One region of the Cobetia sp. MC34 genome, then DNA from elsewhere that is predicted to be linked to it. Evidence: predicted binding sites of a transcription regulator. Region 1 holds the regulator's gene; the other holds the start of a gene.
The links. The regulator LexA, encoded in region 1, represses DNA repair genes until DNA is damaged. The targets are predictions, from matches to a motif close to TACTGTNTANNTANACAGTA.
Positions count from the first base shown of each region.

Region 1 (7,509 bases):
CGTGCACCTTGAGCAGGACATCCTGCTTGATCGCGTGGTACTTCACCCAGTCGGTGGTGCGCGTGAAGACATAGACGAAGAAGTTCAGCGAATGCTCACCGTAGGTGGTGAAGTTGACGATCTGGGTGCGCGTCTGGTCGATCTCGTCATGGCCTTCCAGCATCTCGCGTACCGCGGCAACGATGGGGCCGACCTGGGCGGCATCCTCATAGCGCAGCCCCACGGTCTCGAAGATGCGGCGATTGTACATGCGCGACGGATTCTCCACCGAGATGCTGGTGAAGATGGCGTTCGGCACGTAGAGGGGCCGCATGTCGAAGGTGCGGATGCGCGTCAGGCGCCAACCGATATCCTCGACGGTGCCCTCGATCTCGCGGTCCGGTGAGCGGATCCAGTCGCCGACCTTGAAGGGCCGGTCGAGATGGATCATCAGGGCACCGAAGAAGTTGGCCAGCAGATCCCGCGCCGCAAAGCCGACCGCGATACCGCCGACACCCCCGAAGGCCAGCACCCCGGACAGCGAGACGCCGAGGTTCTGCAGGATGGCCAGCCCCACCAGCACGACCACGACCGCCCGCAGCAGCTTGCTGATCGCCGAGGCCGTGGTGGCATCCATCGCGTTGACGTTGGTGCCGGGCGGCGGCATGGTGCGCAGCGCCTCGAAGCGCTTGACCATGCGGATCAACGCCCAGGCCAGCGCCAGCAGGGTCACGATCTGGCGCGCCGTGCCCAGGTACTTCTCGGCCCCGCCGAGGCTGAACTGGCCGGCGATGATGCCGAGCGCCAGCAACACCCCCATGCTGTAGAGCCAGAATGACAAGGGATGACGCAGACCATGCACCAGGGCGTCATCCCACAGGTTGCGGCTCTTCTCGGCATGCGCCGCCAGGCGGGTGAGCACCACTCGCTCGATGAGGTGCAGCAACAGCACCGCCAACAGCAACAGAGCGAGATTGATGCCCCACAGCGGCAGACCAAAGGTCTGCTCGACCCATTGGCGCAGCGGCTCGACCCATTGATTGATCATCTCTTCGGCAGGCGCTGCCAGCTTGTCGGCAGCAGCCTCGGTGGCGGATTGCTCAGCCATGGGAATTCCTTGCCAGTCTTCGACTCGAAAAAGGCACCGCGTGCCTGATTATTGCGCGCTACCGGACTCAGAGGCCGACCGTGCGTCAGACGCGTCAGCGGCGCCTAGCGTGCCCGAGGGCATGGCAGCCTGCTGTGATGCCTGACTGGCCGCCATCGATTCGAGCCGCGCGTGGGTGCGCCGCCAGCGTGCCAGCCCCACCAGGCCATCAAGCGTCGGGCGAGCTCGCGCATAGCGCAGCCGCGCCTGGCGCTTGCCACGGTGGCGCTGCTCATCGTCATCGAGGCTGTCGAGCACTTCGCGCGCGGCGGCCGGGTCATTGCAGACCAGCGCCATGTCGCAGCCGGCGTCCAGCGCCAGGCGCGCACGCTCTGCCGGGCCACCTTCCGCGACGGCCGCCGCCATGCCGAGATCATCGGAGAAGATGGCGCCCTTGAAGCCGAACTCTTCGCGCAGCAGGCCCAACCAGCTGGGCGAGAAGCCCGCGGGACGTGCATCGAAATCCGGATAGATCACATGCGCCGGCATCACGCCGCCCAGACGCTCGGCGAGAGCCGCGAAGGGCTTGAGGTCATGCTCGCGCAGCTCGCGGAACGGCCGCGGATCGACCACGCGCTCCAGATGGGTATCTGCCGAGATGCCACCATGCCCCGGGTAATGCTTGCCGACGGCCGACATGCCCGCCTCCTGCAGCCCGTCGATGAAGGCGCCGCCCACCGCGATGACGTCTTCCGGCGTGGCGCCGAAGCTGCGATCGCCAATGATGGTCGAGCCCGCCACATCGATATCCAGTACCGGCGCAAAGGTGATATCACAGCCGATGGCTGCCATCTCCATGCCCAGCAGCCAGCCGGCATCGCGTGCCAGACCCAGGCCTGCGGCCTGGGCGTCTTCGCCGCAGCCATCACAGTCACGGCCGAGACAGCACTGTGCCAGGCTGCGCATCGATGGCAGGCGTGTCACGCCCTCGCGCAGACGCTGGACGCGCCCGCCCTCCTGATCGATGGCGATCAGCAGGTGCGGATTGACGCTGCGAATCTCGCGGCTCAGCTCCTGTACCTGCTCGGGAGAGGCGCAATTGCGCGCAAACAGGATGACGCCCCCGACGGCAGGGCGTGCCAGCAGTTCACGTTCGTCGCGGGCGAGGGTCAGCCCCGCAACATCGACCATTACGGAGCCCAGTGGCTGTGTCATGTCATCCTTCCTGTCCATGGCCTGCGGCAGTGATGTCCCGTGAAGAGAGGAATCACGACCGCCAGGACTTCATGTCTTTTACGGGGCTCGGCAGCCTGGAAGAAACGTGATGAATCAGGCTGCCAGCGCGAGGAAAGGCGCAATTCTAGCCGACTGAACCCCTATCGAACAGTCGCGGCCAGCTGCGCCCCGGCAAGGGGCTGTCACCCAGGTTCCGGTGACAGCTCATGGAGGGTATCAGACTCGGGCACCAACGCCTTCAGGCATGCAGCAGCACCGGGGTGCCGGGCACAGCCTCGGCAAAGAGTCGCAGCAGGTCGTCATCACGCAAGCGAATGCAGCCGTGGGACGCCGCTACCCCCATGGGCTCCGTGCTGGGCGTGCCATGAAAATAGATGTAGCGGCGCAGGCTATCGACCCGCTCGCCGCGGGCATTGCGACCACGATTGACGCCGGGCTCGCGGCCGCTGAGCCACAGAATGCGCGTCAGGATCCAGTCACGCTCAGGATGCTCTAAGGCAAGCTCGGGCGTGAACACCTCGCCCGTGAAGCGCCGGCCGCGATAGACGGCGCCACGCGGATTGCCCGCCCCGATGGCGGCACGAATCACATGCCAGCCGGTTGGCGTGCAACCGCTGCCGTCGAGCTCGCCGATACCGTTGAGGCCGCTGGAGATCGCGCAGGCATGCACCAGCGCGTCAGGGTCAGCCGCGGGGGGCGGCGCATCACGACTGCCACTCGGCGCGTCATTGCGTATCTCAAGGCTCTGGCGCGAGAGATCCACCGCTACCCAGCAGGCCATCAGCTGGCCGCCTGGGTGACCGCCTCACCATCTCCGAGCGTGGCCGGCAACGGCGCTGCCATCGCCGCGACCACCACCGGCCGCATGTGCTGGATCAGCTCGCGCACCGTGGTGTGATGGCCGTACTCGGCCTCCTCGATATCGCGCAGCGCATCCAGGCCCGAGAAGGTGAATATCACGCTGCCGAGCATGAAGTGCAGACGCCAGAAGCGCTCGTTGTCCGGCAGATCAGGCGTCGCCAGCTTCAGAAGCTCGGCGAAGCGGCTGAAGACCGTGCCGTAATGCTCGCGGATATAGCGCCGCATGTGGCCCTGACCCTGGGTATAGGCAAGCCCGAGCAGGCGCATGAAGGTACGCAGGCTATTGCGCTCGGCCGGCACCTCCAGCACGGTACGCGCCATCACCTCCAGCAGGACCTCCAGCGGCACCTGGCGCCCGGCGCATTGCTGCTCGACGCTGTCGAGTGCCGCGTGGAAACGCTCACTGAACGGGTCGAGATAGCGTGCGAAGACCGCCTGGATCAGCGATTTCTTGGAGCCGAAGTGGTAGTTCACCGCCGCCAGATTGACCTTGGCCTTGCTGGTGATGTTACGCAGTGAGGTCTCGGCGAAGCCGCGCTCGGCGAACAGCACCTCGGCAGTATCGAGGATGCGGGTAACGGTATCGGTCTGGGCCATGGGCGGAACCCTTGTCAGGTAGAAAAGGACTGGAGTCGTAGGTCACGGCGCAAGCCCCGCGCGGCGACTCTCTCATGAGGTGGTGCAGGTTCACCGCAAGGCGCGTTCGATCATGACACCCGTGAGCACTACCATCGGCGAACATTCGTTTGAAACGCTTTGATTCTAGCGCGCCATGCCATGACTGACAATTCTCTCGCGTTTCAAACGCCAGAGGTTTAGCCAAGCCTGATATTCCCTCAGCGCTGACCATCCCGATTCAAGGGCTCGTCATGCTCGGTGACTGACCACCCCGCCAGAGCCAGGCCGGGTTCATCTCCAGACATTCATCTCCAGACATTCATCTCCAGACATTCACCTCCAGGCATTCACTTCCAGACATTCCCTTCAAGAAAGAATGCCTCGGATATCGGCACGAAAAGTCGCCAGGCAGCGATAAGCCGGCGACTACCTGCCCTTTGAGGCCACCACGCAAGCCACGATGCCTTGCATGACCGCCATGACTGGATACAATGACAGTTGTATGGATGCACACCCCGTGCCGTCAGCTCAAGATGCCGCCCAGGCCAAAGGCAATGCCATGACCCAGCCGCTTACTCCGCGCCAGCAGGATGTCTTCGACTTCATCATCAAGACCATCAAGTCCTCTGGCTACCCGCCGACGCGGGCCGAAATCGCCCAGGCGCTGGGCTTCCGCTCGCCGAATGCCGCCGAGGAGCATCTGCGCGCCCTCAAGCGCAAGGGCGCCATCGAGATGGTGCCAGGCACCTCACGCGGCATTCGCGTGCCGTCGCTGGCTGACGTCGACGACAGCGCCAACGATGGCCTGCCGGTGATCGGGGAAGTGGCCGCCGGCAGCCCGATTCTTGCCAGCGAGCATATCGACCGTCATTGTCCGCTGCCGAGCGACTACTTCTCGCCGGCTGCCGACTACCTGCTGCGTGTGCGCGGCGTGTCGATGAAGGATGTGGGGATTCTGGAAGGCGACCTGCTGGCCGTGCACCGCACCACCAGCGTGCGTGACGGGCAGATCGTGGTGGCACGTCTGGGGGATGAGGTCACCGTCAAGCGCTTCCGCCGTGACGGGCACTACGTGTGGCTGGAAGCCGAGAACGAGGATTTCTCGCCGATCAAGGTCGACCTGCGCACGGACAGCCTGGAGATAGAGGGTCTCGGGGTGGGCGTCATCCGCGATGGTGGCCTGCACTGAGGCCTTGACCAGCAGCGCTTTTCTCGCAGAGTTCTGAGCAGCAGAAAAGCCGCACGCATTGCACAAAAAAAACCCGCCTCGAGGCGGGTTTTTTTGTGCGCGAAGCACGAGCGATGAATCAGTGCACGATGCCTTCTGACTGCTCGTCCTCGTCTTCTTCGCCATCCCAGAGGCGAGTCCGGGTGATGGCGTGGTCGATCATCTCACGCGCGACCTCGAAACGATTGTCACGCAGCAGATCAGCAGCCTCGTCCGAAATGCGAATGCTGAGCAGCGGCTCACCTTCGCTTTCCGCGGCGCGCAGAATCACTTCACCATCTTCCATTTGCACAATTTCAAGTACGGCGGGATCGGACACGTCATTCCTCCTGCACGGCATCTCGCGAGATACCGGCGTCGTTGTAATCGTCAGCGCGACGGCTGGCAAGCCCGGCACCGCGTTGCCATCAGCGACGCAGAAAAAAGTACGACCACAGCCAGAGCCATGGTCGTACCGGAGAATGCAGGGCTTGCCACAATGCGATCAGTCTAGCACCCGTGAAGGCGAAACGTCACCCGATTGCCATGCGCCAGTCATCACCAGCGTGCAGCACCAGATCAACGCCTTGACCTACCACTCGACACTCGACTCGCGCAGCTGCGGCAGCAGCGCCTTGAATGCCGTGATGGCGGCGCTGAGACGCTCGGCCAGCGAGGCGCTCGAGGCTGCCGCGATGATCAGACCATCACCACGCGAACGCGATTCCTCGCGGCGAGCGACGCCGCCCTCTTCATGCAGGCGGGTCACATCCGCGACCAGCTCAGACAACCAGCTGTCGGGGCGCTCCAGCAGGCTGCGCAGCTGCTCGACCTCGGCGATGGGCGTCGGCGGCGACGCCAGGCGCTCGCGCCAGCTACCCTGCGGCCAGCGCGCCGTCACGGCACATTCTTCCAGCAATGACGCCAGCGCCAGCTCCAGCAGGGCGAGCGCGCCCTCTTCACCGGCCATGCGACGCGCCACGGCATGCTCATCGTCGCCAGAGGCTGCTGACTGGGCCAGCAGCAACTCAGCCTGATACAGCAGCTGATTGGTACGGGCACGCTGGCTCATCAGCTCTTGGCTCCCTTGCGCTTGTCCTCGACGACCCAGCGGCCGTTGTCGTAGGTCGCCTTCCAACCGGTCGCCTTGCCTTCCTCATCGGTCATGACGTACTGAGCCTTGACCTTGCGCGAGAAGCGAATCTGCGCCGGACGTCCGTCCGGGTCCTGATCCGGGGCCTCGAGAATGAAGTGATACTTCTCCGGCAGCTCGTCGGCGTGCGCCTTGAGCTCCTTGACCAGCGGCGGACGCGTCTCGCGATTCTTGGGGAACTGACTGGCCGCCAGGAACAGGCCACTGGCGCCATCGCGCAGCACGTAGTGGTCCTCGACCTTGACGCAGGCAAGTTCCGGCATCGGAATCGGGTCCATCTTCGGCGGCGCCACCTCACCGGACTTGAGCAGCTTGCGGGTATTCTTGCAATTCTCGTTGGTGCAGCCGAAGTACTTGCCGAAACGCCCGGTCTTGAGCTGCATGTCGGAGCCGCACTTGTCGCACTCGATCACCGGGCCATCGTAGCCCTTGATGCGGAACTGACCTTCCTCGACCTCATGACCGACACAGTCCGGGCTATTGCCGCAGACGTGCAGCTTGCGCTGCTCATCGATCAGGTAGCTGTCCATCGCGGTGGCGCAGATCGGGCAGCGACGCTTGGCGCGCAGCGCATCCGTCTCGGCATCTTCACCGGCATCGGCCGCCACGGCTTCATCGCCCGGCAGCAGATCGATGGTAGTCTTGCAGCGCTCCTTGGGCGGCAGGTTGTAGCCGGAACAGCCCAGGAAGACCCCGGTCGAGGCGGTACGAATCTGCATCTCACGCCCACAGGTCGGGCAGGCGATGTCCGTCGGCACCGGCTGGTTGGGACGCATGCCCTCTTCGGACTGGGCGTGGTCCAGCTCGGCCTTGAACTCGGCGTAGAAGGTGTCCAGCAGCTCGCGCCAGTTGCGCCCGCCGTTGGCCACCTCATCGAGATAGTCTTCCATGCGCGCCGTGAAGCCGAAGTCCATCAGGTCCTTGAAGGACTCGCTGAGGCGATCGGTGACGATATCGCCCAGCTTCTCGGCATAGAAGCGACGGTTTTCCAGCGCCACGTAGCCACGGTCCTGGATGGTGGAGATGATGGCGGCATAGGTGGACGGACGACCGATACCGCGCTTCTCCAGCTCCTTGACCAGGCTGGCCTCGGTGTAACGCGCCGTGGGCTTGGTGAAGTGCTGCAGCGGCTGCAGCTCGACCAGGTCCAGCTTCTCACCGATGGCGAGGTCCGGCAGCGACTGGTCCTCTTCCTTCTTGCCCATCGGCTTCATGACACGCGTGTAACCGTCGAACTTGAGCACACGGCCCTTGGCGCGCAGCTCGTAGCCATCCACTTCGATGGTCAGCGTGGAGGACAGGTATTCGGCCGGCAGCATCTGACAGGCCACGAACTGACGCCAGATCAGCTCATACAGGCGCTCGGCG
Region 1 is NZ_JADPPY010000001.1:75,873-83,381, forward strand. It holds gene IZU87_RS00325 (mechanosensitive ion channel family protein) at 1-1,087, opposite strand, end outside; gene nagZ (beta-N-acetylhexosaminidase) at 1,136-2,281, opposite strand; gene IZU87_RS00335 (L,D-transpeptidase) at 2,541-3,083, opposite strand; gene IZU87_RS00340 (TetR/AcrR family transcriptional regulator) at 3,083-3,760, opposite strand; gene lexA (transcriptional repressor LexA) at 4,341-4,970, shown strand; gene IZU87_RS00350 (hypothetical protein) at 5,089-5,328, opposite strand; gene IZU87_RS00355 (DUF6586 family protein) at 5,581-6,060, opposite strand; gene topA (type I DNA topoisomerase) at 6,060-7,509, opposite strand, start outside.

Region 2 (7,509 bases), on a different contig from region 1:
ACGCACGCCAGCTGGAGCTTCTGAGCCCCGTACCCCCTCAATAGTGTGCGCTGGCCGCCGCTATTCGTTGGAACGCAAGAAGCCCGCCATCGGTCATGTCACCGGTGGCGGGCTTCTTGTATTACGAGCGGGCTCGAGTGCTTTCAGCGCTCGCAACTCATCTCTACGAGCCTTCAGGCGCGGCCGATGTGCTCGCGCAGGTGCGTGCGGTAGGCCTGGGTGTAGGCCTCCAGGTCAGGATTCTTGATCACATCAGTGGCCAGGTAGGTCGGCAAGGCCGTCATGCCGAGGAATTCCATCGCCTTGTGCACCGGGAAGTAGACGCCATCGATGCCCTTGCCCTCGAAGAAGTTGCCTTCTTCATCAAAGGCCTCAAGTGGCGCATTCCAGGTCAGTGACAGCATGTACTGGCGGCCCTGCATCAAGCCGCCAGTGCCGTAGCCCTGGGTCGGGCTGGTGCGATGACGGCCATCGCTGGCGTACAGCGCGCCGTGGCCCTCAGTCAGGATGTCATCGAGATACTTCTTCACGGTCCACGGCAGACCCATCCACCAACCTGGGGTCTGGTAGATGATCAGGTCCGCCCACAGCTGCTTCTCGACTTCCGCCTTGGCCTCGAAGCCTTCCTCGATGACGGTTTCACGCACCTCATGACCCAGCTCGGCCAGCTCACCGCGCGCCAGTTCATGCAGCGTCGCGTTCAGCTCGCCATTGGAATGGGCAAAGGCCTTGCCGCCGTTGATCAGTAGAATCTTCATGCCGGGTACTCCAGAACTGTTGGCTTTTAGCAATGGCGCACAGCATGAGTGTTCGCAAGTCATTGATAAAGCGGCACTGGCGTAAAACACCTTTGCTATGGATGCAACAATCCGATCAGATTGCGCGCGATATCTACGCATTCACTCCCTTCATGCCTTATGCGGTATGAGCGCCCAGGAAAGGGATTGTATTGCTGATGGTTGGGACACTCGGAATTGTGCTCATAACTTTCGGGCCAAGCCCACTAACGCAACCGCTTCAATTCCTGCCAGTTGGTGGTGTAGCGGGCGCTGCGGTGGGCGCAGCGCAGTTGCCAGGCGGCGTCGGGGTGTGCGACACCCAGGCGTACGGTGCCGCGGCCCATCTTCTGATTCATGGCGTCCAGTGTCGCCATCAATTGCTGGCTGCGTTCGCGCTTGGCGATGTCCTCTTCGCTTTCCAGCAGCGAGAGCTGCTCGCGTGGCTGGTCGATGAGGTCGAGCAGCATCACGCCAGCCTTCATGAAGCGATAGCCGCGCAGGTAGATATGCTCCAGCGCCTGTTGCGCGGCGGCGAGTATCTCGCGGCTGTCATTGGTGGGGGCGGGCAGCTCGACGATGGTGCTGGGTGAGTATTGCGGCAGGTCGGGTCGGTGACGATTGCTCTTGAGGAAGACCAGCACGGCGCGTGTCAGGCTACCTTGATGGCGCAGCTTCTCGGCGCCGCGCTGGGCATGTTGGCGGATGGCGTCCCTGAGTTCATTCAAGTCACCGGTCATGCGCCCGAAGGAGCGCGAGGTCATGATGCGCTGGCGAGCGTCATCGGCATCATTCATCTCGAAGCAGGGCGTGCCTTGCAGTTCGCGCGCGGTGCGTTCCAGTACCACGGAATACCGCTGGCCGATGGCGCGCGGGTCGGCGCAGCGCAGGTCCCAGGCAGTGTGCAGGCCTTGCAGTGCCAGGCGTTCGACCAGTCGTCGGCCCACGCCCCAGACATCGCCCAGTGGCGTATCGGCCAGCATGCGCTGGGTGCCGACTTCATTGGGTTCCAGCACGCAGACACCGCCGAATTCCGGACGCTTCTTGGCAGCGCGATTGGCCAACTTGGCCAGCGTTCGAGTTGGTGCGACCCCGACACACACGGGAATGCCGGTGAACTTGCGGACATTGCGGTGCAGGGTGCGGCTCAATGTCAGCATCGAGTTGCGATCAAAGCCATCGAAACGCACGAACATCTCATCGATGGAGTAGGGCTCGACCCCGGCGGAATATTCCTCCAGCACCTCACGCACGCGCGCCGACATGTCGCCATACAGCTCGTAGTTGGAGGAGAGCAGGTGGATGCGCCCCTCACGGACGAGTGGCTGTAGCTGGAAGGCGGGGGTGCCCATCTCCACGCCCAGCGCCTTGAGTTCGTTGGAACGCGCGATCACGCAGCCGTCATTGTTGGACATCACGCCGACAGGGCGGCCCTCCAGACGCGGATCGAACACTCGCTCGCAGCTGGCGTAGAAGTTGTTGCAGTCGACCAGTCCGATCATCGGCGTATTCATACCGCGTATTCGTGGATGACGGAGCGCACCACCCCCCAGACCTGGCATTCGAGGTCGAAGATCGCGACCGGTGGATACAGGGCATTGCCGGAGCTCAGATAGGGGCGCTGACCGATCAGCTCATAACGCTTGACCACCACCTCACCCTCGACCAGTGCCACCACGATATGCCCGGGACGGGCATCGATGGAGCGGTCTACCACCAGGGTGTCGCCCTCATAGATGCCGAAGCCTTCCATGCTGTCACCCGCCACCGTCATGAAGAAGGTCGCTGCCGGGCGCTTGATCAGCCGCTCGTTGAGGTCCAGCGTGCGCCCCGCGTAATCCTCGGCCGGCGAGGGGAAGCCGGAAATGCCAGCGCGCCCCGTGATGTGAGGGTGCGGCAGCGCACAGGGCTCCGGCGCTGGATGAGGGCGAGCCAGCGAGGCGTGGGACGGTTGAGCGGCAGATACGGTCATGGGTGGGGTCTCCTTTCGACACTGTATTCATATACAGTATCGGCGCTGAGAAGCCCTCAGGCAACCGATAATCCCTGCGAGTGCTGCACATTCACGAGACGCAGATCAGATGAGGTGCACCTGTGTTCAATGGTGGACGGCAGGTAAAGCTGCTAGCGGAAAAAATTTCCCGGTAGGCCTCGCGTTTGCATTTGCCTGATATCCGCCTTACCTTCGTTATTCCTTATATAACAATATTAGAGGTGGAAAATGCGGCTTCCGATGTTGGCGGTGGGTTTGGCATGCGGTATGTGCAGTGCCGGTGCGCAAGCGGCGGACTATCAGGATGTTCAGGATGCCGTCGAGCAACAGCGAGCGCCTCTGCTGGAGACGCTGGAAACACTGGTCAACGTGGATTCGGGAACGGGCTACCGTGAAGGCTTGAATGACGTTGAGGCAATGCTGACCCAGCATCTCGAAGCGCTTGGCGCACAGGTGGAAACGCACCCTGCCAAGACCTATGGCGGCAATACGATTGTCGGTCGCCTGCAGGGGAATGGCAGTCGCAAGATCATGTTGATGATTCACTACGACACCGTCTTCGATGAAGGCGCCGCCACGGAGCGTGCCTTCCGTATCAAGGATGGGCGTGCCTATGGCCCGGGCGTGGGCGATGCCAAGGGTGGCGCAGCCGTTATTCTGCACAGTCTCGAGGCGCTGGAGTCGCTCGGGTTTGATGACTATGGCCAGGTGACGGTTGTCTTCAATCCTGATGAGGAGAAAGGCTCGCCGGGCTCGCATGACCTGATTCATGAGCTGTCGGCAGATCAGGATGCCGTGCTGGTATTCGAGCCTACCTTCGCTGACCCGGGAGTCGATGCCGTCACCGTCGTCACCAAGGGCATCAACTATGCGTTTCTCGAGGTGAAGGGCCGTGCCTCCCATGCCGGTGGCGCACCAGAGGAAGGGCGCAACGCCATCATGGAATTGTCTCATCAGCTGCTGCAGTTGAATGAGCTTGATGATGCGGACAAGGAGACGACGCTCAACTGGACGATCGTCGAGGGCGGCGTCAAACGCAACGTGATTCCGGAGCATGCCAGGGCGGAGGGTGATATGCGCTACTTCGATAGCAGCGAGTATCAGCGTGTCCTGGAAGAAGCGCAGGCCATCACGAAGAACCAGTTGATCGATGATACCGAAGTGGAGTTTCACCTCGAGAAGGGGCGTCCGCCGCTGCCTGACAATCCGCAGAGCCAGCAGCTGGCCGAGCAGGCCCAGAAGATCTATCAGGAGTTGGGGCAGACACTGCAAGCGGTCGAGATCGGTGGCGGCACCGATGCGGCCTACGCCTATCATGCAGATTCCGATAAACCGGCAGTGCTCGAATCCCTGGGGCTCGTCGGCGGCGGCTACCACAGCGATCAGGAGTTCGTGCTGGTCGATAGCGTCGTGCCACGCCTTTACCTGACGACACGCATGATCATGCAGTTGTCCGAGGATCAGCCGCAGGAGTGAAACCGGGGTTGCAGCGGTAAATGATATGCCGTCATGACGGCAAGCCCGATAAAAAGCCCGGCCTCCAGGAGGCCGGGCTTTTTGGGTCTTTCCCCATGCTTTTCTGTCAGCCCGCCGGGCTCAGGATGCGGATATCGCCATCGGCGATCCAGTCACCGGCGTTGTCGCGGAAGCGCTGCATATGTTCCGTCTCGCGGTGGGCCTGCAGGGCATCGTGGGATTCCCAGGCTTCCACCACGGTGATGGTGTCGGGGCGTGGGTCGTTGTCCTTGTCGGCGGCGCGTTCGGAGTCCAGGCACGGGTGGTAGGCGTGGCAGCCATCTTCCTCGCGCACGGTGGGCGCGACGGCGCAGAGTTCATTGAAGACATCCTGAACGTGGCCTTCCTTGGCGGTAACGGTGGCGATTACCCAGATCATCTTGGCTCCTTGTGACGGTGCTGACCGCCGATGTTGTCGGGATTCTCGTGATGAGATGTCCTGACTATGTGGAGCCGTTTCTGGCCACTGCAAGGGGCAGGAGCTGACTGCCGGCATGACCCTGCATGATGAGCACACGAAAGCGCCGGACAGCAGGGCTGTCCGGCGCAGTTGTTATCAGATGATGATCCGCGGATCAGAACGAAAAGGCGATGGATCAGGACGGGAAGGCGAACTGGGCGCCTTCACGCAGGCCAGCGGAAGGCCAGCGCTGGGTGATGGTCTTGCGGCGGGTGTAGAAGCGCACCGCATCCGGGCCGTAGGCGGACAGATCGCCGAACAGCGAGCGCTTCCAGCCGCCGAAGCTGTGATAGGCGACCGGTACCGGCAGCGGCACGTTGATGCCGACCATGCCGACCTGGATGTGATCACTGAAGTAGCGGGCGGCTTCGCCATCACGGGTGTAGATGCAGGTGCCGTTGCCGTATTCGTGATCATTGATCAGCTGCATGGCGGCTTCCATCGAATCGGCGCGCACGACCAGCAGCACCGGGCCGAAGATCTCTTCCTGGTAGCAGGTCATCTCCGGGGTGACGCCATCGATCAGGGTGCCGCCGACGAAGAAGCCGTTCTCGCCGCCTTCGACCTGCGGATTGCGGCCATCGACCACCACCGTCGCGCCTTGCTGCTCGGCGCTGTCGATGTAGCCGACCACCTTGTCGCGATGGGCTGCGGTGATCAGCGGGCCGAAATCATTGCCCTTGTCGCTGTAGATGCCGACCTTGAGGCCTTCCATCTGCTGCTTCATCTGCGCGATCAGCTTGTCGGCGGCGTCATCGCCCACGGCCACCGCGACGGACAGTGCCATGCAACGCTCACCGGAGGAGCCGAAGGCGGCGCCATTCAGTGAGTTGGCCACGTATTCCATGTCGGCGTCCGGCATCACGATGGCGTGGTTCTTGGCGCCACCGAGGGCCTGACAGCGCTTGCCGTTGGCCGCGGCGCGGCTGTAGATGTATTCGGCGATCGGGGTGGAGCCGACGAAGCTGACCGCCTGAATGCGCGGGTCGTCCAGCAGCGTATCGACGGCTTCCTTGTCGCCATTGACGACATTCATGACGCCGGCCGGCAGACCGGCCTCCATCAGCAGCTCAGCGATGAACAGCGTGGAAGTCGGGTCGCGCTCGGAGGGCTTGAGGACGAAGGTGTTGCCGCAGGCGATCGCCATCGGGTACATCCACAGCGGTACCATGGCCGGGAAGTTGAACGGCGTGATGCCGGCAACCACGCCCAGCGGCTGGAATTCGCTCCAGGAATCGATGCCCGGGCCGGTATTGCGGCTGTGCTCGCCCTTGAGCAGTTCCGGGGCGCTGCAGGCATATTCGACATTCTCGATGCCGCGCTGCAATTCGCCCAGCGCATCGTGACAGATCTTGCCGTGCTCCTGACCGATCAGGCGGGCGATCTCGTCGGAGTGTTCTTCCAGCAGCTGCTTGAAGCGGAACATCACTCGGGAGCGCTTGATCGGCGGCGTGTTGCGCCATTCCGGGAAGGCGGCCTCGGCGGCCGCGATGGCTTCCTCGACCGTCGCCTTGCTGGCCAGGCGCACCTGACCGCCGACTTCGCCGGTGGAGGGATTGAAGATGTCCTGGGTACGGCCTTCGCTGTGATCGATGTTGCCGTTGATGAGGTGTCCGAGCGTCTTCATTGGGTGGGCTCCCTGAGATGACTTGTGAAATGAATGGCGATGAATGAAGTGGTGTTGATCGTCAGTTCTGAATGTTGATGGTCAGTCTTGAACGTCGATCGCCAGCCTTGAGCGTCGACCGTCAGCCTTGAGCGTCGACCGTCAGCCTTGAGCGTCGACCGTCAGCCTTGAGCGGTGACCGTCAGTCCTGGGCGGCGAAGGCATCGCCGAGGGCATTGATCAGGCGGTCCAGCTCGTCGTGTTCGGTGATGAACGGCAGGCCCAGCTGGATGGTGTCGCCGCCGTAACGCACATAGAAACCTGCCTTCCAGCAGTGCATGGCAATCTCATACGGGCGCCGCGCCGGCTCGCCGGGATAGGCCTCGACCTGCAGGGCACCGGCCAGGCCGTAGTTGCGGATGTCGCTGATGTAGCGCGTGCCCTTGAGCTCGTGCAGCTTCTTCTCGAATACCGGACTCAGCTCGCGGACGCGGGAGATGAGCTGGTCGTTCTCGAGCACGTCGAGGGCTGCCAGCGCCGCGGCACACGCCACCGGGTGACCGGAATAGGTGTAGCCGTGGGGAATCTCCATCATGTAGTCGGGGCCGCCGTTGTCCATGAAGGTCTGGTAGATGTCGCCCTTGACGACCACAGCGCCCATCGGCACCGCGCCATTGGTGATCTGCTTGGCGACGTTGAGGATGTCCGGCGTGACCCCGAATTCCTCGGCGCCGCTCATGGCGCCCATGCGTCCGAAGCCGGTGATGACCTCATCGAAGATCAACAGGATGTCATGCTGGTCGCATATCTCGCGCAGGCGCTTGAGATAGCCCACTGGCGGTGGCAGCACGCCGGCGGAGCCTGCCATCGGCTCGACGATGACGGCGGCGATGTTGGAGGCATCATGCAGCGCGATCAGCTCCAGCAGCTCATCGGCGCGCTCGGCACCGGTCCTGGGCATGCCGGGCGTGAAGACATTTTCCTTGAGCAGGGTATGCGGCAGGTGATCGGCATCGACCCCCTGACCGTAGAGCGAGCGGTTGGCCCCGATGCCACCGACACTGAAGCCCCCGAAGTTGACGCCGTGATAACCCTTGCTGCGCCCGATCAGCTTGGTCTTGGTCGGCTTGCCTTTCTTGCGCCAGTAGGCACGCGCGAT
Region 2 is NZ_JADPPY010000009.1:13,113-20,621, forward strand. It holds gene IZU87_RS06775 (TonB-dependent receptor domain-containing protein) at 1-24, shown strand, start outside; gene IZU87_RS06780 (NAD(P)H-dependent oxidoreductase) at 174-758, opposite strand; gene IZU87_RS06785 (Y-family DNA polymerase) at 1,004-2,278, opposite strand; gene IZU87_RS06790 (LexA family protein) at 2,287-2,748, opposite strand; gene IZU87_RS06795 (glutamate carboxypeptidase) at 3,010-4,245, shown strand; gene IZU87_RS06800 (putative quinol monooxygenase) at 4,352-4,663, opposite strand; gene IZU87_RS06805 (CoA-acylating methylmalonate-semialdehyde dehydrogenase) at 4,881-6,371, opposite strand; gene aptA (omega-aminotransferase AptA) at 6,553-7,509, opposite strand, start outside.
Region 2: IZU87_RS06790 (LexA family protein) is a predicted target of LexA. The motif match lies at 2,768-2,787, and genes of this name have one in related genera.